Regions from separate parts of the Halomonas sp. E14 genome, predicted to be linked through region 1. Evidence: predicted binding sites of a transcription regulator. Region 1 holds the regulator's gene; each other region holds the start of a gene.
What was found. Region 1 encodes LexA, which represses DNA repair genes until DNA is damaged. Its sites were predicted from a motif close to TACTGTNTANNTANACAGTA; they were not measured.

Region 1 (5,669 bases):
GCAGCGACTGCGCGAGATCTGCGATCAGCACGATATCCTGCTGATCTTCGACGAGGTGATCACCGGCTTCGGCCGCATGGGCGCCATGACCGGCGCCGAGGCGTTCGGCGTGGTGCCGGACATCCTCAACGTGGCCAAGCAGCTGACCAACGGCGCGGTACCCATGGGCGCGGTGATCGTGCGGGGTGAGATCTACCAGACCTTCATGGAACAGGGCGGCCCCGACTACATGCTCGAACTGCCCCACGGCTACACCTACTCCGGGCATCCGGTGGCCTGTGCCGCGGCGCTGGCCGCACTCGACGTGCTCGAGAACGACCGCCTGATCGAGCGCGTGCGCGAGATGAGCCCGGTCTTCGAGGAGACCCTGCATGGGCTCAAGGGCACCCGCCATATCAGCGATATTCGCAACTACGGACTGGCCGGGGCGCTGCAGATCGAGCCCTACCCCGGCGAGCCGGCCCGCCGTCCCTTCGAGATCGCCATGAAATGCTGGGAGAAAGGCTTCTACGTGCGCTACGGCGGCGACACCATCCAGCTCGGGCTGCCCTTCATCGTCGAGCGCGACGAGATCGACCGCCTGGTCAATGCGCTGGGCGACGCCATCGGCGAGCTGGACTGAGCGCCCACGCCGCTAAAACGCCACAAGCCAGGCGATAGACGCCTGGCTCGTGCAGTCTGGCTGGACGCCGAGCTACAAACCCTTGGGGGCAAAGATCCCCGGCGCGTTGCGCCAGTAGCCCTTGTAGTCCATACCGAAGCCGAACACGTAGCGATCCACCACTTCGAGGCTGCAGTAGTCGGCCTTGAGGCCCGGCACCGCCTTGCGGTCGTGCCGCTTGTCCACCAGCACAGCGGTGGAGATGCTCGCTGCACCCGCCTCGCGGCAGTAGGCAAGAATAGCGGCAAGCGTTGCCCCCTCGTCGAGGATATCGTCGACGATCACCACATGGCGACCCGCCATGGGAATTTCCGGCGACACGCGCCAGAACAGCTCGCCGCCACGCAGGCCGCCGCGATAGCGGGTTGCGTGAAGGTAGTCCACCTCCAGCGGGAAGCCGAGCCGGGTCAGCAGGTGCCCGGTGGTGATTAGCCCACCGTTCATCACGCAGTAGAAGACGGGCAACTTGTCACCCAGGTCGGCGGTAATCTCGGCGGCCATGCGATCCAGCGCTCGCTCGACCTCTTGCTGGGAGATCAGGCAGTCGGCGGTCTCCATGACATCGCGCATGGTCGCCAGGGATTGATGAAAATCGGCTTCGAGTTTCGGCATGTGGGGTGTCAACACCAATGGCAAAGGGATAACGGAAATTGCGAGGCTCAGCTACCGGCCAGGGCTTCGAGGCGGGCATGCACGCGGCGCCAGCGCCCCAGCGCCTCCAGGGCATCGAGCTCCGGGCGGGCACGCCCATAGCGCAAGCGCGCCGCGGGGCGGGTGGTTCGCCCGTGGCAGGCCTCCAGCGCCTCCAGCGCCGCCGCGCGGTCGTTGCAGACCAGCACCATGTCGCAGCCGGCCTCGAGCGCCGCCAGGGCGCGCTCGCCGGGCTGGCCGGCGTATTCGGCACCGGCCATGCCCAGGTCGTCAGAAAAGAGCGTGCCCTTGAAACCGAGATTGTCACGCAGCATGTTTAGCCAGCTCGGCGAGAAACCGGCCGGCCGGGGATCGAAAGCGGGATAGACCACGTGCGCTGGCATGACGCCGTCGAGGCGAATGGCCAGTTGGGCGAAAGGCACCAGGTCGTGCTGGCGCAGCGCCTCCAGCGGCCGCTCGTCGACGGGCAGTTCCAGGTGGGAGTCGGCGGCCACGCCACCATGACCGGGATAGTGCTTGCCCACCGCGGCCATGCCCGCTTCGTGCAGGCCGGCAATGAAGGCGCCCGCCATGGCGGCCACCGCCTGCGGGTCGGATGAAAAGCTGCGATCACCGATCACGCCGGAGATGCCGGTGTCCACGTCGAGCACGGGGGCAAAGCTGAAATCGAGGCCGCAGGCGGCCATCTCCATGCCGAGCAGCCAGCCGGCATCCAGGCACAGCCGTAGGGTATCCTCGGGTGCCGCGGCGTAGTCACGGCCAAGCTTGCCCATGGGCGGCAGGCGCGTCACGCCTTCGCGCAGTCGCTGCACCCGCCCACCCTCCTGGTCGATGGTCAGCAGCAGCTCGGGGCGCAGGGCGCGGATCGTTGCGCACAGTTCACGCACCTGGCGGGCGTCGACGACATTGCGGGAAAACAGGATCACCCCGCCGACTTCGGGGCGCAGCAGCAGCTCACGCTCCTCTCCCGTCAGTTCGGTGCCTTGCAGGTCCAGGATCACCGGACCGAGAGTCTGCGTCATGATCGGATTCCTTGGGCCAGAAGGAGGGTGATTCTAGACGAAAGTCGGCGATGACGACAGCCGCCGACCCGGCGGCAGGCGCAAAGACTGCGCCAGGTCAACCGAGCTTCAGGCCTTGGACGGCAACGCGTGCAGCCATACCGGGGTTCCCGGTGGTGCCAGGGCGAACACGCGCAGCAGCGCTTCATCGCGCAGTCGCACGCAGCCATGCGAGCGAGGCACGCCCATGGGCTGGTCGGGCGGAGTACCGTGGAGATAGATGTAGCGCCGCTGGGAGTCGACCGCCCCGCCGCGGTTGCTGCCGCTTTCCAGCCCGCACAGCCAGAGGATGCGGGTCAGGATCCAGTCGCGCCCGGGATGCGCCGCAGCCAGCTCGGCGGAATAGGTCTCGCCGGTGGGCCTGCGACCGCGAAACACCGCACCCACCGGCTGGTCGCCACCGATCGCCGCGCGCACATAGTGCCACCCCAGCGGGGTCTGGCCGCTGCCCTCCTGCTGCCCCGTTCCTGCCAGGGCCGTCGAGACGGGCCAAGCTTCCAGGCGCTGCTCGCCACGCCAGCAAATGAGCTGCTGACGCGTCACGTCGATTTCGAGCCACACCCCCTCGGCGGGGGGAAGTTCGGCAAGCCGTGGCGTACGCACTTCAGCTCGCCTTGGCCGGCTGCAAGGCGGGCGGAGGCGGCAGCGGTGCATTCATGGCGGCCACCACCACAGGGCGCAGGCGGCGAATCAGGTCGCGCACGGTAACGTGCTCGTCATAATCCTTCTCGGCGATATCGCGCAGGGCATCAAGCCCCGACAGGGTGAAGATCACCGTGCCCAGCATGAAATGCAGCCGCCAGAAGCGCTCACCGTCGGGCAGCTCGGGCGTGGCCCGCCGCACCAGGTCGGTGAACCGCGTGAAGACGCTACCGTACTCATCCTGGATATAGCGCCGCAGGTGACCCTGCGCCTGGCTGTAGGCAAGCCCCAGCAGCTTCATGAAGACCTTGAGGCTGTGCTTCTCGGCCGGCACCTCCAGCACGGTACGCGCCATGGTTTCCAGCAGCTCCTCGAGCGGAATCACGCCGCCTGAATGGCGCTGCTCGAGCTCATCCAGGGCATGGTGGAAACGCACCGTAAACGGGTCCAGGTAGCGCGCGAAGACCGCCTGGATCAGCGCCTTCTTGGAGCCGAAGTGATAGTTGACCGCCGCCAGGTTGACGCGCGCCTTGCTGGTAATAGTGCGCAGCGAGGTTTCGGCGAACCCGCGCTCGGCAAACAGCACTTCGGCGGTATCGAGGATGCGTGTGACGGTATCGGTTTGAGCCATGGGCGCGACCTGCCAGAAACAGTTGTTTTAAACATTACAAAAGTCTACGGCAATGCCTTCAATCTCTCAATGTCTATCCTTCCCATCTCGTTTAAAACGCTGCATGAGAACGCTGCTGGCTAGGAAACCGTTTTTTACTGGATAGACTTCCATGCTGTATACTTGAACAATACGCCATGCTCGGACCGCCTCGCCGGTCGGGCCAACGCCAGACCTCTACCGCCAGACCTCTACCGGGAGCGCTCATGACCCGCCCGCTTACGCCGCGCCAGCAGAATGTCTATGACTTCATCGTCAAGACGATGAACGAGTTTGGCTACCCGCCGACCCGCGCCGAGATCGCCAAGGCGCTGGGGTTTCGCTCGCCCAACGCCGCCGAAGAGCACCTGCGCGCACTCGAACGCAAGGGCGTGATCCGGGTGATCCGCGGCACCTCGCGGGGCATTCGCCTGCCGCTTCAGGAAAGCGAGCCCAGCACCGGCGCCTCCCCCGCCAACGAGGGCCTGCCCATCATCGGTGAAGTCGCGGCCGGCAGCCCCATCCTGGCGGCAGAGCACATCGACCGCTACTGCCCGCTTCCCCCGGACTATTTCACCCCTCGCGCCGACTATCTGCTGCGGGTGCGCGGGCTTTCGATGAAGGAGATCGGCATCCTCGAAGGCGACCTGCTCGCCGTGCATCGCACGGAGCGGGTACGCGACGGGCAGATCGTGGTGGCCCGGCTGGACGACGAAGTCACCGTGAAGCGCTTCCATCGCAGCGGCTACCGGGTCGTGCTGGCCGCCGAGAATGCCGACTTCGCGCCCATCGAGATCGACCTGCGTCACCAGGCGCTGGAGATCGAAGGCATCGGCGTCGGTGTCATTCGCGGCGGCAGCGGCCAGGCGCTCGGCTAAGCGCCGGCTGCGCCCGGCAGCGAGTTTCGTCACTTCGGATGAACCGCAAGATTCTGCATGCCGACTGCGACTGCTTCTATGCCGCGGTGGAAATGCGCGACAACCCCGCGCTTCGCGAAGTGCCGCTGGCGATCGGCGGTAGCGTCGAAGGACGCGGGGTGATCGCCACCTGCAACTACCCGGCGCGCGCCTTCGGCATCCATTCCGCCATGCCCACCGCCAGGGCCCTGCGCCTGTGCCCCCAGTTGACCCTGCTGCGCGGCGATTTCGAGCGCTATCGCGAGGCGTCGCGCCAGATCCAGGCCATCTTCCACGAGCTGACGCCCTGGGTGGAGCCGCTGTCGCTCGACGAAGCCTTTCTCGACGTCACCGAGGTGGCACGTTTTTCAGGCAGCGCTACCTGGATGGCGCGCTGGCTGAAGGAGGAGTGCCTCAGGCGCGTGGGGATCACCGTTTCGGTGGGCGCGGCACCGTCGAAGTTCCTGGCCAAGATCGCCAGCGACTGGGAGAAGCCCGACGGCCTGACGGTCATCGCTCCCAGCCAGGTCGACGAGTTCGTGCAAGCGCTCCCGGTGACCAAGCTTCCCGGCGTTGGCCCAGCCACGGCCAAGCGCCTGCAGGCGATGGCGATCGCCACCTGCGACGAGCTGCAGCGAGTGCCGCTGGAGTACCTGCTGCAGGAGTTCGGCAAGTATGGCAAGCGCCTGTACGAGCTGGCCCGGGGTATCGACGACCGGCCGGTTCGCATTGAACGCGAGCGCAAGTCCGTCAGCGTGGAAACCACTTTTGCCACTGACCTACCCGACCTGGACCACTGCCACCGCGAGCTGGCGCCGCTGTGCGAGCGTCTCGAGGCCAGGCTGGCGCGCCACGGCAACCCGCCCATCGCGGGCACCTTCGTCAAGGTGCGCTTCGATGACTTCTCGCTGACCACGCTCGACGCCCGCGGCGGCTGGCCGTGCCTGGCCACCTATGCTGCGCTGATGGCGCAGGCCTGGGCCAGGCGTGAACGGCCCGTGCGCCTGCTTGGCGTAGGCGTAAGGCTGGTGCCGGACGATGCGCGGCGCCAGCTCACCCTGCCGTTGGCGGAAACCTGAGCCCCACCCGGCATCGACTGAGCCCTACTG
Region 2 (5,669 bases), 1.1 Mb from region 1:
ATCCCGAATCTCTTATTGAGAGAGCTTATGTTTTAAGAAGACATGGTTGGGAGAGTCCTGAGATATCTTATCAGCGCATGTTGAGTAATAAAAAATTAAAAGAAATGCGTATGCATCTGTCTTCGGATGAGAAAGTATACGTAAACAATTTGGTCATTACATTACCATCAGACATGGTTGTTTATGAGGCCAAAGATGGTACGAAGAAGCAAGTGGATTTTCATGACATAACAACTGTTAAGCCAGTTGTTATAAATCTCCCTAAAGAGCTTGCTTCTATAGGCATAATTGATGGTCAACATCGCATATATTCTTACCATGAGGGTGTTGATCAGAGTGAGTCAAAAATAAGAAAAATTCGGAAGCGCCAAAATTTATTGGTTACTGGTATCGTTTTTCCTGATAATTACACCGATAAAGAGCGGGTGAGATTTGAAGCCGAGCTTTTTCTTAAGATTAATAATACACAAACAGCGGTTTCATCAGGATTGAGGCAAGAAATTGAAACCTTAGTCAATCCGCTGTCAGGCCTTGCTATTGCAAAAGCCGTTGCGGATCAGCTGTCAAAACATAGTGCAATAAAAGGAGTTCTTAAAACATCCGTATTTGACAGAAGCTCTCGTATCCCAACAGCTTCAATTGTTAGGTATATTCTTAAGCCATTGGTTGATCCAGAGTCAAAGGGGTCAAATGAACTTTTCAAGCTCTGGGCATGCAAAAACCCAGTGCCCTTGACTGACAGCTTTCGAGATGAATACGTGAAATTTTGCAAGCAAATTATAAACGAAATGCTGGTGGGGGTTAAACAAAATCTTACTTCTGAGCAGTGGGCGCCCAAAAATCCGAAAAATAAAGGCGTGCTTTCACCAACTTTCATTAACGGTCTGCTGGTTTGCTTAAGAGAGCTTATTTCCAATGACAAGATTTACTATGATGATGGTGGGGGGTTGATTTCGCCTGACTATCAAAAGGCTTTTTCTAACATTGCTTCTTTTAGGCTGCGGGCATATACTTCTAGTCGCTGGGCAGAGCTTGGCCGTGAACTTTATAGCGCCTACTTTAAATGATCGGGATGTTGAAATGAGCATTGTTTGCAATAGTAGTGTTTCTGCTATCAATAATATTCATAATGGTGGCCTTTGCTCAATTTTTGAAGGCGACTGCATAGAGCTCCTTGCCAACATCCCTGACGCATCTGTTGATATGGCTTTTTCTTCACCTCCTTACTGCATGGGTAAGGCGTACGAATCTACGAAGGAATTGTCAGATTTTATCGCTGCCCATGAAATGCTCTTTCAGCACATTGTGCGTATCCTGAAGCCAGGGGGAAGCTTGTGTTGGCAAGTTGGTATGCATGTAAAAGATGGGGTCAGCACGCCTCTAGATGCTTTGGTTTATGCTGAATCTTTAAAACATGCAGAGCTTAAGTTAAGAAACAGAATTATTTGGACGTTTGGACATGGTTTGCACTGTTCCAACCGTTTTAGTGGGCGTCACGAGACAGTAATGTGGTTTACAAAAGGCGATGCTTACTCTTTTAATCTTGATGCTGTAAGAGTAGCTCAGAAATATCCTGGTAAAACTTCATCGCGAGGGGTGAATAAAGGTCGGCCAAGCGGTAATCCATTAGGCAAAAATCCGGGCGATGTCTGGAATATCCCAAATGTAAAGCAAAATCATGTCGAGAAAACTGCTCATCCTTGCCAGTTCCCCGTTGCGTTGCCGCAAATCTTTATTCGGGCGCTTGTGCCTGAAAGTGGATTAGTGTTGGATCCATTCTCTGGGAGTGGAACAACAGCGGTGGCAAGCTTGGTAGAAGGTCGGCGATTTATTGGCTCTGAGATCAACAAAGAGTATAACCAGATCGCTAGTTGCCGAATTAGTGATGCTCTTGAAGGAGTGGCAAAGGTACGCCCTTGGAATAAAGAGGTTGCTGTACCCGATGCTAAATCAAAAGTAGCAAGGGTGCCTGAGGGATACGAGCATCGAGAAAGGGTGATGGATACCTTAGTTCAAAGTTTGATTCCGACCTTCCAAGCGTAACTATGTGCGGCCGCTTTGCTTCCTACAACGCCTACCCCAAGCTAGCTCGCCGGCTGGGTGTCGTGGTGGCCGAGGAAGGGCCGCCACCCCGCTACAACATTCCACCGGGCACCTGGATAACCGGGTTTCGGCAGGTGGCGCATGATGCCCCACCCGAGCAGCTCGAGCTATGGTGGGGCTATCGGCCGAAGTGGGCGAAGGGCAAGGCCGCGCAGCCAATCAATGCCCGAGTCGAGACGGTGGCCACCAGCGGCTACTTCAAGCACGCCTTCGCACGTGCACGTTGCATCGTACCTGCCGATGGCTGGTTCGAGTGGTTGGCCACCGATAACGGCAACCAGCCGCACTACTTGACCAGGATCGACCGCGAGGCGATCGCTTTTGCTGGCATCTACGCTGAGCGGGAGGATGGCAGCCTAGGCTGTGCGATTCTCACCGAGCCCGCCCGAGGCACTGCCGCCGAGGTGCACGACCGCATGCCGCTGATTCTCGACGACGCCAGCCTTGAACCATGGCTTGATCCGGACCTGACGGATCGGGAGACGATCCGACACGTGGTGCGTCACCTGGATGCGTCGCTGTACGAGCACTGGCCGGTTAGCCGGGCTGTGAACTCAGCCAACAGTGAAAGCTTTGAGTTGATTGAAAAATTGCCAGTTTGAAGCGGTCACTGTGTGGGAATAAGCTCAATCCCGAGCATAAGTCGAGTTAACATGCCGCCACTTACACCGAAAAGTAACGATAGGCCTACTCCGGTAAGATATATGTCATAAGTTGTTAAGGGGGAGCTCCTCTCTTTTTTTGTAATCATTGAGTCAGAGAGTCCTTTGAGTACTAGCCATCCGGCCAATATTACATAGGCTCCGGATGCTGAGGATAAAAAGTAAATGGTTCTTTCAACCAAGCCTAGATAGACGACAGGCCTTCTATCAACGTTTCCTTCCGAATCGGCCTTGAGGCTTCCGTATTGCCTGTCTAGGTATAGGTATAAAAGATGTATGATGATGCCGCCCGCAACTACGGACCAAGCAAACCCCATTATAAATGGCCACATCTTGTAACCTCATTTTTATATCTTAGCGCCAAAGCGTGGCTTATATTCCAACTGTAGGCAATTCCATCCACTCTGTCGTCCATCTGTTACTGCGGTTTGCGCAGCGCAAATGCCAGGCTGCACCTGGGCTAGGCATACCTAACTTAACAGTATCACGCCCCATGCGCTGATTGAGCGCGTCCATGGCTGACATCAGCTTTGCACTGCGCTGCCGCTCCGCGTCGCTTTGTGGCGTATCGAGCAACGAGAGCTGTTGTCGATCGGCGTCGATCAGGTCGAGCAGCATCACGCCGCCTTTCTGGTACAGGTAGCCTTTGCGGTAGATCCGCTGCAGGGCCTGGCCGGCGGTGTGCAGTATCTCGCGGCTATCGGCCGTGGGGCGGGGTAGTTCGAGCAGCAGGCTCGGCGAGTACTGGTGCAGGTCCTGCCGGAACGGATTGGTCTTCAGGAACACCAACACGGCCTTGGCCAAGCCGTTCTGCCGGCGGAGCTTTTCGGCGCCGCGTTGACCGTGCTGCCGGATCGCTTCGCGGATCTCGTTGATGTCGTCGGTGAGCTTGCCGAAGCTGCGGCTGGTCATGATGCGCTGGCGGGCTTCGTCGAAGTCATTCATTTCGATGCAGGGCACGCCGCGCAGCTCCAGGGCGGTGCGCTCCAGAGTGACCGAGAAGCGACGGCGGATCTCCTTGGGGTTGACGTGGGCGAGGTCCCAGGCGCTCTTGATACCCATCAGGGCCAGGCGCTCGACGAGCCGGCGGCCAACGCCCCAGACGTCGCCCAGCTCGATTTTCTTCAGCAGTACCTGCGTATCCCTGCTGTCTCGCTGTAGTACGCATACGCCCTGGTAAGCCGATATCTTCTTGGCCGCACGGTTCGCCAGCTTGGCGAGGGTTCGCGTGGGCGCGACACCCACGCAGACCGGTATGCCGGTGAATTGACGCACCTTCTGATGCAACTGCCGGGCATGCTCGAGCAGCTGCTCATGGGCGAAGCCATCGAATCTCACGAACATCTCGTCGATGGAGTAGGGCTCAACGGCGGGGGCGAACTCCTCGAGCACGGATTGCACTCGTTGGCTCATGTCGCCGTATAGCTCGTAATTGCTGGAGAGGAGATGGATGCGCCCCTGCCGGACCAGGTGTTGCAGCTCAAACGCTGGCGTGCCCATGGTGATGCCAAGCGCCTTCAGCTCGTTGGAGAGCGCTATCACGCAGCCGTCGTTGTTCGACATCACACCCACCGGGAGGCCACGCAGCCGCGGTTGAAACACGCGCTCGCAGCTGACGTAGAACGAGTTGCAGTCGACCAGACCGATCATGCTCATACCGGGTACTCGTGAATGACCGAGCGCACCACGCCCCAGACCTGGCACTCGATATCAACGAGCGGGATGGGGGCGTAGCGGGGGTTACCTGAGCAAAGGAACGGCACGTTGCCCTTCAGCTCGTAGCGCTTGATGGTGATTTCGCCGTCAACCATTGCGACCAGGATGTGGCCGGGGCGGGGCTCGAGTGAGCGATCGACCAACAGCAGGTCGCCTTCGTAGATGCCCAGACGCTCCATACTGTCGCCGGTCACACTCATGAAGAACGTCGCCGAGGGGCGTTTGACCAGCCGTTCATTGAGGTCGAGCGTGCGGCCTTCGTAGTCCTGCGCGGGGCTGGGGAAGCCCGAGAGCCCGGCGCGGCCGAGGGCCAGGGGGTAGGGAAGCGCAAGCGATGGCGGCTCGGGATGAGCCGCGATGAGGTTTGCCAGTGTCATGGTGAGTCCCTTTGTACTGCTGTCGTTTTATACAGTATTCTCGACATCGTCGGTTTCAGGCAACAGGCAAACGCTAATGGAAATTAGCGGCTCGACGGTCAGCAGAGAAAAAAGTGAGGCGAGGCAGGGGCATGCGCGTGAACTATCTGGGTCCGCTGCGGGAGGGCATTCATCCGGCTATGGACGGGCTCAACCTGAAGCAGTTCAAGGCTGGCTGCTACTTGGTCGAGGTGAGCTCGGAGGCGGGGGTGGATGGCCCGATCATCGAGGGCGATGTGCTGGTGGTGGATGAGTCCCGGCCGGTAGGCCATGCCGACCTGGTAGTGGCGGAGCTGGATGGGGAGCAGCGGCTGTACCAAACGCATCGAATTGGCGGTGCCTACCGGCTGCTGCCAACGGCAGGGCCACGGCATTCGGTAATCGCGCGAATATCGGACCTGCGCGGTGTGGTGGTCAGCCAGGCGCGTCGGTATGCAGTGTGAATGGTGAATGGCTTACACATCGTTGCGCAATGGCTCCTTTTCACGGAGATCGTGCGGTTGATAGGTTAAACCAGACGCTTCGATTGTGACCGGTTTGCCACGGTCGCCAGGGATGAACAGAGGCGCACCTGCGAAGCCCCGGCCAGGGATGGTCGGGGCTTCGCTTATTCCTGCTCCTGCTCCTGCTCCTGATCGTGCTCGGCGCCGAGTACTTCGCACCTTGCCCGGGTGCCGTAGCCGTTGTCGTCGAGGGTGTGTTCCACCTCGGTGACGAGCCAGGGCGTGGCGTCAATCTCGGGCTTGAAGCCGCTGACCTGTAGCGGCGATTC
Region 3 (5,669 bases), 1.4 Mb from region 1:
GGCCATGGAGAGCGCGGTGGCGTGATGGGCGGCCCAGAACATGGCACCGAAGAAGCCGGCCAGGCACAGCCCCATCAGCGTGTAGAGCGGCAGCAGCCGCCAGGGCGGCCAAAAATCGTCGGCACGCCGCGCCAGCCACCACAGGCCGGCGCAGGCGATGGCGAAGCGCAGCGCGGTGAGCGACAGCGGCGGCAGCTCGCTCATCAGCCCCACAGCGGGAAACGACAGCCCCACCAGCAGCGCCCACAGCAGCATGCCGAGGTGGGCGAGCCGGGGCGCTATGGGTGCACTCAATTTTCCCAGACGATGGCCAGCTCCTCGTCGCCCGCCATGCGCTGCAGGTGGGCGTCGACCACGCCCTCCAGGCGATCCAGGGTCTCCTCATCCAGCGCCTCGACGGCCACCACCAGCTTGCCCGGCTCGACGCGCATCACGCAGGAACCCTCCTCGAACGCCACCCGGCTCTCCTCCTCGCCCTGCGCCACCTCCAGCTTGTGCGCCCAGTGCTTGCACAGCCGGTTCATCACCCTCGCCCCGGACTCGGTGGCAATCTCGGCACGCGACATCGGCATAGCAACGATCTCCATTCGTATCGGAGCTACCAGACTAAGACGGCGGCTGAATCGGCGCCAGCCCCGAGGCGGGCACCGCTCGGAACAATACGTTCGCTTGATCGGATCAAAGGATCGGCCCCGGCACTTGGCGTGACCGGGGCCGAAAAGCGAGAAAGGAAAAGAAGCTTGCCGATATTACGGCTTCATATCCTCAAAGAACTTCTTCACGCCGTCGAAGAAGCTGGTCTTCTTCGGCGAGTGGCTGTGGCTGTTGCTGCCGTCGAGGCTCTCCTGCAGCTGGCGCAGCAGCGCCTTCTGCTCCTCGCTGAGGTTGACCGGGGTTTCCAGCACCACCTTGCACAGCAGGTCGCCGGGGGGGCCGCCGCGGACCGGCTTGACGCCCTTGCCGCGCAGCCGGAACAGCTTGCCGGTCTGGGTTTCCGCCGGGATCTTGAGCTTGACCCGGCCGTCGAGGGTTGGCACCTCGAGCTCGCCGCCCAGCGCGGCATCGATGAAGTTGATCGGCACCTCGCACTGCAGGTGCTTGCCGTCGCGCTGGAAGATATGGTGCGGCTTGATCGCCACCTGCACGTAGAGGTCGCCGGGCGGGCCGCCGTTGACGCCGGACTCGCCCTCGCCATTGAGGCGAATGCGGTCGCCGGTGTCCACCCCAGCCGGGATCTTCACCGAGAGGGTGCGGGTCTCGCGCACGCGCCCTTCGCCATGGCACTTGTGGCACGGCACCTTGATGTGCACGCCGCTGCCGTGGCAGGTCGGACAGGTCTGCTGTACGGCGAAGAAGCCCTGCTGCATGCGTACCTGGCCGTGGCCGTTGCAGGTGGGGCAGGTCTCCTTGGTGGAGCCCGGCTCGGCACCCTGGCCGTCGCAGCGGTCGCACTCCACGTGGCGGGGCACGCGGATATCGACCGTGGTGCCGGAAACCGCGCTCTCCAGGTCGAGCTCGAGGTTGTAGCGCAGGTCGCTGCCACGCTGCGGCGCATGCGGGCTGCGCCGGCCGCCGCCGCCACCGAAGATATCGCCGAACACGTCGCCGAAGATGTCGCTGAAGCCGCCGGCGCCGGGGCCGCCGAAGCCGCCGCCACCGAAGCCGCCGGCCTGGCCGTCGACCCCGGCATGGCCAAACTGGTCGTAGGCGGCACGTTTCTCGCCGTCGGAGAGAACTTCATAGGCCTCGGAGACCTCGCGAAACTTCTCCGCAGCAGTGTCGTCATCCGGATTGCGATCGGGATGGTACTTCTGCGCCAGCCGCCGGTAGGCCTTCTTTATGTCTTTGGTGTCGGCCCCACGCTCGACGCCGAGCACTTCGTAATAATCGCGTTTGGACATGGGTCCATGCGCCTCCTGGTCTAGGCAGTTGTGCCCGATCCGCGGAAACGGCAACGCGGGAGTCGTCCTCCCGCGCTACCGTCGTCCGTGGCATCGCCTTGGCGATTACTGCTTCTTCTGGTCGTCGTTGACTTCTTCGTACTCGGCGTCGACCACGTCGTCGTCCTGCTTGCCTCCGGCATCGGCCTGCTCGCCACCGGCCTGCTGGGCGGCCTCGGCCTGGGCGGCGTACATCTTCTGCGCCAGGTTGCCGGACGCCTCGGTCAGCTTGTCCAACTTGGCCTGGATGGCGTCCTTGTCGTCACCCTTGAGCGCTTCCTCGAGCTCGGCGATGGCGGCCTCGATGGCCTGCTTCTCCTCGTCGCTGGCCTTGTCGCCCGCTTCGGAGAGGGTCTTGCGCGAGGCGTGGATCATGCCATCGGCCTGGTTGCGCAGTGCCACCAGCTCCTCGAACTTCTTGTCCTCGTCGGCGTGGGCCTCGGCGTCGCGCACCATCTGCTCGATCTCTTCATCGGAGAGACCGCTGGAGGCCTTGATGATGATCGACTGCTCCTTGCCGGTGGCCTTGTCCTTGGCCGACACGTTGAGGATGCCGTTGGCGTCGAGGTCGAACGCCACCTCGATCTGCGGCACGCCGCGCGGCGCCGGCGGAATGTCGGCCAGGTCGAAGCGACCCAGCGACTTGTTCTGGCCGGCCTGCTTGCGCTCGCCCTGCAGCACGTGGATGGTCACGGCGGTCTGGTTGTCATCCGCGGTCGAGAAGGTCTGGGTCTTCTTGGTCGGGATGGTGGTGTTCTTCTCGATCAGCGGGGTCATCACACCGCCCAGGGTCTCGATGCCCAGGGTCAGCGGGGTGACGTCGAGCAGCAGCACGTCCTTGACGTCGCCGCCCAGCACGCCGCCCTGGATCGCCGCACCCACGGCCACGGCCTCGTCCGGGTTGACGTCCTTGCGCGCTTCCTTGCCGAAGAAGTCGGCCACCTTCTTCTGCACCAACGGCATACGGGTCTGGCCGCCGACCAGGATCACGTCGTCGATCTCGGAAGCGGACAGGCCGGCATCGGAGAGCGCAGTCTTGCACGGCCCCAGCGAGCGCTGCACCAGGTCCTCCACCAGCGACTCCAGCTTGGCCCGGCTCACCTTCACGTTGAGGTGCTTGGGCCCGGTGTTGTCGGCGGTGATGTAGGGCAGGTTGACGTCGGTCTGCTGGGCGCTGGAGAGCTCGATCTTGGCCTTTTCGGCGGCTTCCTTGAGGCGCTGCATGGCCAGGTTGTCGCCGGACAGGTTGATGCCGCTGTCGGCCTTGAACTGCTCGACCAGGTAGTTGATCAGCGCCATGTCGAAGTCTTCGCCACCCAGGAAGGTGTCGCCGTTGGTGGCCAGCACCTCGAACTGGGTCTCGCCGTCGACATCGGCCACCTCGATGATCGAGATGTCGAAGGTGCCGCCGCCCAGGTCGTACACGGCGATGGTCTTGTCGCCGCGCGACTTATCCATGCCGTAGGCCAGCGCCGCCGCGGTCGGCTCGTTGATGATGCGCTTGACCTCGAGCCCGGCGATGCGCCCGGCGTCCTTGGTGGCCTGGCGCTGGCTGTCGTTGAAGTAGGCCGGCACGGTGATCACTGCTTCGGTGACCGGCTCGCCCAGGTAGTCCTCGGCGGTCTTCTTCATCTTCTTCAGCACTTCGGCGCTGACCTGCGGCGGTGCCAGCTTCTTGCCCTTCACCTCGACCCAGGCGTCGCCGTTGTCGGCTTCGGCGATGGTGTAGGGGACCATCTTGATGTCCTTCTGAACGACATCGTCCTTGAAGCGACGGCCGATCAGGCGCTTGATGGCGTACAGGGTGTTCTGCGGGTTGGTGACCGCCTGGCGCTTGGCCGACTGACCAACCAGCGTCTCGCCATCATCGGTGTAGGCGATGATGGAGGGCGTGGTGCGAGCGCCTTCGGCATTCTCGATCACCTTGGCGCTGTCGCCGTCGAGCACGGCCACGCAAGAGTTGGTGGTCCCCAGGTCAATACCGATGATGCGTCCCATAGGAAATCCTCGAAAAATTCGTTTGCCTTGAAGTCGTGCTGCGGCTACCGCCGCGGTTGACGTCTATCTGGGGGCGGCCGATGACTTTTCAAGCCCCACCCTGCCTTTCATTCTCGCTACCTCAACCGGCGGCCTGGCTGACCACTACCATGGCCGGGCGTACCAGACGGCCATTGAGCAGATAGCCCTTCTGGATCACGTCCATCACGCTGTTGGGCTCGAGTTCGGGGTTGGGTACCATGGCCATCGCCTCGTGGTACTGCGGATCGAAGGGCTCGCCGGCCGGGTCGACCGTCTCGACGCCGAACTTGCCCAGCACGTCGTGTTGCATCTTCAACGTCATGGCCACCCCTTCGCGGTGGGCGTCGCTGGCGCTCTCGCCCATAGCCTCGAGCGCCTTCTCCAGGCTGTCGACCACCGGCAGTAGCTCCTTGACGAAGCGCTCCAGGGCGAACTTGCGCGCCTTTTCGGCCTCCTGCTCGGCGCGGCGGCGCACGTTCTGCGCCTCGGCGGCGGCGCGCAGCGCCTGGTCCTTGGCCTCGGCCAGGCGCTGCTCGAGCTCCTCGACCTGGGCCGCCAGCATGTCGGCTTCGGGGTTGTCGCTGAACTCGACCGATTCGGTCGAATCGGGCGCCTCGTCAAGCTGGCCTTCCAGGGGTGCCGGCTGCGGCTCGGCTTCCTCTTCGCGTCGTACCAGCTCGTCGTCAAGCGGGGTCTGGGATTCTTTAGCCATGCACATCTCCTGAAGCGTGATCCGGCCGTGCGGGCCGTACGGGTGTCGGTTCGGTAACCCTTGGCAGTCTGCGGCCTATATGGGGGCCATCGGACCAAACTCAAGTGTCTTGCACGCCATCGCCGGGTGCGTTGAGCCCACTCATGGACTACTGTATAAAAGCCCAATTACGTGTATGCCCATCCAGCACTCTGCAGAGCCTCGCACCAGGAGGAGCCATGCTGACTCAGCTTGCCATTCGCGATTACGCCATCGTCGACACGCTCGACCTGGAGCTTGCCGGCGGCATGACCGCCATCACCGGCGAGACCGGGGCCGGCAAATCGATCCTGCTGGGCGCCCTGGGGCTGTGCCTGGGCGAGCGCGCCGATGCCGGCAGCGTGCGCCACGGAGCCGAACGCGCCGACCTTTCGGCGCGCTTCGACATTGCCGCCCTGCCGGCAGCCAGGGCATGGCTGGCGGAGCGCGAGCTGCCCGCCGATGACTGCCTGCTGCGCCGCGTGGTGACCGCAGGCGGGCGCTCCAAGGCGTGGATCAACGGCCAGCCGGCCACCGTAGCCGACCTCAAGATGCTGGGCGAGCGCCTGATCGAGATCCATGGCCAGCATGCGCACCAGGCACTGCTGCAGGAGGAGACCCACCTGCGCCTGCTCGACGACTTTGCCGGTCACCGCAGCGCGGTGGCAGAGCTCACCGACACCTTTCGCCGCTGGCAGGCAACCCGCAAACGGCTCAAGCAGCTGACCGAGAACGGTGACGAAGTCCAGGCACGCCGCCAGCTGCTGCGCTATCAGGTCGAGGAGCTGGACCTCCTTGCCCTGGGCGAGGACGAGCTTGCTACCCTGGAGCACGAGCAGGAGCAGCTCGCCCACGCCGAGGAGACGCTGCGCGAGGCGCAGCATGCGGCGGAATGCTGCGACAGCGATGACGGCGGCGTGCTGGCGCTGCTCAGCCAAGCGCTGCAGCGCCTCGACCCGCTGCCGGGGAGTGATCGCGGT
Region 4 (5,669 bases), 1.5 Mb from region 1:
GCTTTTATCAGTACCCATGGGAATACCCCGGCACCAACGACGTGGAGCCCAAGTATTCGTTCGTCGACACCGTTCCCGAGCTGGGCTGGATGCTGGGCGCGGGGGTCTATATCACCGATATCGATGCCGCCATGGCCAAGGCCGACCTCCAAGCCGCCAGCGTGCTGCGCAGCGCCATTCTGTCGTCAATCCTGACCGGGCTGGCGCTGTTCGCTGTGGTGGCGGCCGCCTCGGTATGGCTCGTGCGCCGCACGATTCGCCCCATACGTCGCACCGCAGATGCCATGCGCGACATCGCCCAGGGCCAGGGCGACCTCACCCGCCGCCTTAACGCCGAAACCCAGGACGAGATCGGCGAGCTGGCCACCCAGTTCAATGCCTTCGTCACCCGCATGCAAGAGACCCTGCGCGACGTGCGCCGCAGCACTACCAGCGTGCATCTCGCCGCGGAAGACATTGCCCAGGGCAGCGATGAACTGGCCACGCGCACCGAGCAGGCCGCCGCCAACCTGCAGGAAACGTCCGCCTCCATGGAGGAGATCACCGCCACGGTGAATCACAGCGCTGAATCGGCACAACAGGCGAATCAGCTGGTCGTCGCCACTACCCAGGTAGCGCGTGATGGCGAAAGCGCCATGCAGCGCGTAGAGCGCACCATGGCGGATATTGACGCCTCATCGAGCCGTATCGCCGAGATCGTCAGCCTGATCGACGGCATTGCCTTCCAGACCAACATACTGGCGCTCAACGCCTCGGTGGAAGCCGCTCGGGCCGGCGAACATGGCCGCGGCTTCGCCGTGGTGGCGCAGGAGGTGCGCACCCTGGCCAGCCGCTCTGGCGATGCCGCCAAGGAAATCCGAACGCTGATCGATACCTCCGTGGCCCACGCTCGCAGCGGCAGCGAGATCGTCCAGCGGGCGGGCGCCACCATGCAGGAGATCGTGTCCAGCGTGGCACGGGTCAGCGACGTGATCGCCGAAATCAGCGCCGGCGCGCGTGAACAGAATGCCGGCATCGGCCAGATCAATACGGCCGTGGCCGAGATGGACACCATGACGCAGCAGAATGCCGCCATGGTGCAGCATACGTCCTCCCTGGCCGCCGAGATGCGCCGTCACTCGCAGCAACTCAGCGACCTGGTCGGCACTTTCATCCTGGGCGACGAGCGCGAGAATGGCGGGGCCGCAGCTGCCACGCCTGCCAGGCAGCTGCCTGCGCTACCCGCCGCGAGCAGGAAGGTGCCCGCCTCGCCCGCTCGGCCCGGCTCCCAGGCGGAATGGGAAGCCTTCTGAATCCAGGCAGGCCGCTGCCCTTGCAGCCGCGGCCGCTGGCGGCTCACACCTGGGTACCCGGTGACTGCAGCCGATGCTGCGGCACCGGCCCCGGGGGCGGCACGGCGGTGGGCAGGCTCAGCGTGTGCTCCTCGCCTTCCTGCCAGTAGCGCAGCTGCGCCTCCTCGCCCACCGGCGTGTCCCGCACCAGCTCGAGGAAGCGCATGGGCGTGGTGGGGATCTCGCCGTTCACCTCGAGCAGCAGCGCCCCGGGCGCCAGGCCGGCGCTCAGCGCCGGGCCGCGGGTATCGTTGACCAGCACCCCTTCGCGGTCGGGCAGGCCCAGCGCTTCACGCAGGTCGTCGCTGACCGGGGCCACCGTGATGCCGAGGGCGGCCACTACCTGATCTTCCAGCCCCTCGAACTCGATCTGGCGTGCGGCCGCCAGCACCTGGGGCGCCACATGAATGCTGGCCCCGACCTGCAGCGCCAGGGCGATCGCATCGCTCGGCCGGCTGTCGATGCGGACCGGCTCGTCGCGCTCGGCGATGCGCAGCTCCAGCATGCCGAGAAAGGTGTTGTCGACCAGGTCGTCGACGAATACCCGCACCAAGGTGACATCGATCCCGCCCAGCACATCGCCGAACAGCTCATGGGTCATGGGGCGCGGCGCCCGTGCACCGCCCAGGCCGCGCAAAATGGCGCTGGCCTCGTTGGAACCGACGAAGATCGGCACCACCTCGCGCGCACCGGGCTCGCGCAGCAACACCACTGGCACACCGAAGCCGGCGATGCCCACGGTGGCAACCTCGACTTCCACCATCTCGTCGACCTCTGCCGCCAGTTCGCGGGCACTCACGGCATGCGCGCTCAGCAGCAGCGCGAGGCCACACAGCAGCGACAGCAGACGATAACCGCGAACCGGCAATGTCATGGACTTCTCCCCTGCTAGCAACAATGCCTAGAGCATGGCACTCATGGCTGCACCCCGCCATGCGGCGGGGTGAGCGAACCCGGTGTGCGAGATAGAGAGGGGGGTCAGGACCTGACCTTCATCAGCTCATCCCAGCGGGTGGTGTAGCGCTGGGTGCGGTGCTGACAGCGCAGGGCCCAGGCATTGTCCTTGTGCGGCAGGCCGAAGCGCACGGTATCGCGCCCCATCTCGCGGTTGAGCCGGTCGAGGGTGGCCATCAGCCGACGGCTGCGGTCGCGCCTATGCTCATCGCCGGGCTCATCGAGCAGCGAGCCCTGGCAGCGCTCGCCCTCCACCAGGTCCAGCAGTATAACGCCGCACTTCTGGTAGCGATGCTCCTCCAGGAACACCGTTTCCAGCGCCCGGCGCGCCGCCGCGAGCAGCGTGGGCGTGTCGGCGCTGGGCTCCGGCAGCGCGACGATCTGGCTGTTGGTGTACTGCGGGTCGCCCAGCCGGTGGGGGTTGGTGCGCACGAATACCAGCACCGCCCGCGCCAGGCTGCCCTGGCGACGCAGCTTCTCGGCGGCGCGTGCGGCATGCTGGCGGGTGGCGGCCTGCAGATCGGCCAGGTCGCGGGTCAGCCTGCCGAAGGAGCGCGATACCAGGATGCGCTGGCGCGGCAGCGTCATGTCCTCGAGACGGATGGCGGGTCGGCCGCGCAGCTCCCAGACGATGCGCTCGAGCACCACCGAGAAGGCGCTGCGGATCCGCTTGGGATCGGCCTGCCGCAGCTCCCAGGCGGTAGTGATGTCCAGCAGTGCAAGCCGCTCGGCCGTGCGCCGAGCCACGCCCCAGAGGTCGCCGACCGGCAGCGCCTGCAGCACCCGGCGCGTCACGTCGCTGTCGGCTTCGAGCAGGCACACCCCTTCGTAGGCAGGCTCGCGCTTGGTCAGGCGGTTGGCCACCTTGGCCAGCACCCGGGTGGGCGCCACCCCCACACCGGCCGGGATGCCGGTCCAGCGGCGCACCGTCTGGCGCAGCCGCTGGCAGTGGGCCTCCAGCCCGGCGGGGTCGAAGCCGTCGAAGTGCACGAAGCTTTCGTCGATGGAGTAGAGCTCCACCTCCGGGGAGAACTCCGCCAGCACCTGATTGACCCGGCGCGACACGTCGCCGTAGAGGGCGTAGTTGCTCGACAGCAGCACCGCCTGGCGGCGAATGGCCGGCGGCAGCAGGTGCAGCGGTGCCCCCATGGCCACCCCCAGCGCCTTGAGCTCGCGGGAGCGCGCCACCACGCAGCCGTCGTTGTTCGACAGCACACCGACCGGCAGTCCTTCCAGCCGCGGGTTGAACGCCCGTTCGCAGCTCACGTAGAAGCTGTCGCCATCCACCAGCGCGATCATGGTCAACCCCCCGGCAAGGCGTGAATCACATGGGTGACCACGCCCCAGACGTGGCACGTTCTGCCATCCAGCGGGATCGGCGCAAAGCGCGGGTTGCTGGCCAGCAGCACGGTACGCCCGCCCTGGCGCACCAGCCGCTTGACCGTGGGTTCGCCGTCCACGGCGATGATCACCACCCGGCCGGGCAGCGGTTCCAGGCTGCGGTCCACCACCAGCAGGTCGCCGTCATAAATGCCGTCGCCCTGCATCGAGTCACCTTCGGCACGCACGAAATAGGTGGAGGCCGGGCGCTTCACCACGTGATCGTGCAGGTCCAGGTCGATGTCGAGATGGTCGTCGGCAGGGCTGGGAAACCCGGCGCGGACCCGGCAACCCAGCAGGGGCAAGGGCTGCGGCACGGGCCGCGTGGCGGGTCGACCGACAACGCGCAGCAGAGGAAGTGAAGTGAGCGGCATGAGGGCCTCCATATACTGTACTCCCATACAGTATTCTTGCGATGCCGCCCCTTGGCAAGCCCTGAACGGGCAGCACGACACCGTCGCCAGGTTTGAAGGCAGCGCGATCGCCCTCCATGCTGAGGGAAGGAGCTTTCCAGGGAAGGGAAACCACCATGGACGACATCGCCAGCGAGTTTCTGGCCGATAATGCCATCCTCATGGAGCTGGCCGTGGCGCTGCTGCTGGGTGCGCTGATCGGCATCGAGCGCGGATGGTCGGCGCGCAAGCGCGAATGGGGCGAGCGGGTGGCCGGGGTGCGCACCCACGCGTTGGTGGGGCTGTTCGGCGGCATCGCGGCGCTGCTATCGGAAACGCTCACCTCCTGGGCGTTTCCACTGATCTTCCTGGCGGTCGCCGGCATCGCCCTGGCCGGCTACCGGGCCAGCATGGAAAAGAGCCGGGACTACAGCATCACCGGCCTGATCGGGCTGCTGTTGACCTTCTGCTTCGGTGCCCTGGCGGTGGCGGTGGAGATCGCCCTGGCCACGGCCTGTGCGGTGGTCACCGCGCTGATCCTCGATAACAAGCGCGAGATCCACGGCCTGCTGCACAAGCTCGAAGCCAATGAGCTCGCCGCCGGCCTCAAGCTGCTGCTGATCAGTGTGGTGATGCTGCCGCTGCTGCCCAACGAGGACATGGGCCCCGGCGGGGTGCTCAACCCCTATGCGATCTGGTGGCTGGTGGTGCTGATCGCCTCGATCTCGTTCATCGGCTACTTTGCCGTGCGGATCGGCGGCACCGAGAAGGGCATCCTGTTCACCGGGCTGTTCGCCGGGCTGAGCTCGTCCACCGCACTGACCCTGCAGTACGCCCGCCAGGCCCGCCGCGAGCCGCAGCTGGCACCGATGCTGGCCGCCGGCATCCTGCTCGCCTGCGGCACCATGCTGCCGCGCCTGCTGCTCTACGCCGCCCTGGTCGGCCCGGCCCTGTTGCCCCGGCTGCTGGCCCCGCTGGCCGCCATGGGGGTGGCGCTCACCCTGCCGGCGCTGTGGCTGTGGCGGCGCCACCGCCGCCACCTCAAGACCCACCAGCCGATGACCCAGAACCCGCTGGAGCTGCGCGCCGCGCTGGTGCTCGGCGCCTTGCTGGCGGTGGTGATGGTGCTGGGCGAGTGGCTGCGCGACTGGCTCGGCGAAGCCGGCATCTACCTGCTGGCCGCCACCTCCGGCATTGCCGACGTGCATGCCATCGCCCTGTCGCTCAGCCGCCTGGCGCCGGAAACCATCACGGTGTCCACCGCCGTGCTGGGCATCCTGCTGGCCGCCTCGGTAAACAACCTGTTCAAGGTGGTGCTGACCGCCACCGCGGGCAATGCACGCCTGACCCGCTGCATCGTCGGCCCGATCGCGGCCTCGGCGGCGGCGGGCCTGGCCGTCGCCTGGCTAACCTGAGCCCTGGCTGGCCTGAGCCTGGGCTAGGCCGGCACTGCCGGCACGTTCAGGCGGCGCTCGTGCGCCACCAGCCACTGCTTGCGCGGCAGCCCGCCGCCATAGCCGGTAAGGGTGCCGTTGGCCCCGATAACCCGATGGCACGGCACCACGATCGCCACGGGGTTGGCACCGTTGGCCAGGCCTACCGCGCGGCAGGC

Region 2: the regulator LexA is predicted to act here: its motif matches at 4,876-4,895, upstream of ACT7B3_RS04800 (LexA family protein).
Region 3: the regulator LexA is predicted to act here: its motif matches at 4,821-4,840, upstream of recN (DNA repair protein RecN).
Region 4: the regulator LexA is predicted to act here: its motif matches at 4,053-4,072, upstream of ACT7B3_RS03065 (LexA family protein).

Annotation. Positions count from the first base shown of each region.
Region 1 is NZ_CP199423.1:2,156,428-2,162,096, forward strand. Features, by position in the region: gene ACT7B3_RS10060 (aspartate aminotransferase family protein) at 1-622, shown strand, start outside; gene ACT7B3_RS10065 (hypoxanthine-guanine phosphoribosyltransferase) at 695-1,273, opposite strand; gene nagZ (beta-N-acetylhexosaminidase) at 1,321-2,334, opposite strand; gene ACT7B3_RS10075 (L,D-transpeptidase family protein) at 2,443-2,976, opposite strand; gene ACT7B3_RS10080 (TetR/AcrR family transcriptional regulator) at 2,978-3,646, opposite strand; gene lexA (transcriptional repressor LexA) at 3,892-4,542, shown strand; gene dinB (DNA polymerase IV) at 4,581-5,639, shown strand.
Region 2 is NZ_CP199423.1:1,040,682-1,046,350, forward strand. Features, by position in the region: gene ACT7B3_RS04780 (DGQHR domain-containing protein) at 1-1,067, shown strand, start outside; gene ACT7B3_RS04785 (DNA-methyltransferase) at 1,039-2,043, shown strand; gene ACT7B3_RS04790 (SOS response-associated peptidase) at 2,046-2,705, shown strand; gene ACT7B3_RS04795 (Y-family DNA polymerase) at 3,138-4,421, opposite strand; gene ACT7B3_RS04800 (LexA family protein) at 4,418-4,858, opposite strand; gene ACT7B3_RS04805 (S24 family peptidase) at 4,990-5,340, shown strand; gene ACT7B3_RS04810 (contractile injection system protein, VgrG/Pvc8 family) at 5,505-5,669, opposite strand, start outside.
Region 3 is NZ_CP199423.1:3,561,610-3,567,278, forward strand. Features, by position in the region: gene ACT7B3_RS16750 (DMT family transporter) at 1-294, opposite strand, end outside; gene ACT7B3_RS16755 (DUF2218 domain-containing protein) at 291-572, opposite strand; gene dnaJ (molecular chaperone DnaJ) at 750-1,901, opposite strand; gene dnaK (molecular chaperone DnaK) at 2,007-3,938, opposite strand; gene grpE (nucleotide exchange factor GrpE) at 4,060-4,671, opposite strand; gene recN (DNA repair protein RecN) at 4,890-5,669, shown strand, end outside.
Region 4 is NZ_CP199423.1:665,072-670,740, reverse strand. Features, by position in the region: gene ACT7B3_RS03080 (methyl-accepting chemotaxis protein) at 1-1,292, shown strand, start outside; gene ACT7B3_RS03075 (bifunctional nuclease domain-containing protein) at 1,336-2,205, opposite strand; gene ACT7B3_RS03070 (Y-family DNA polymerase) at 2,310-3,584, opposite strand; gene ACT7B3_RS03065 (LexA family protein) at 3,587-4,039, opposite strand; gene ACT7B3_RS03060 (MgtC/SapB family protein) at 4,195-5,472, shown strand; gene ogt (methylated-DNA--[protein]-cysteine S-methyltransferase) at 5,496-5,669, opposite strand, start outside.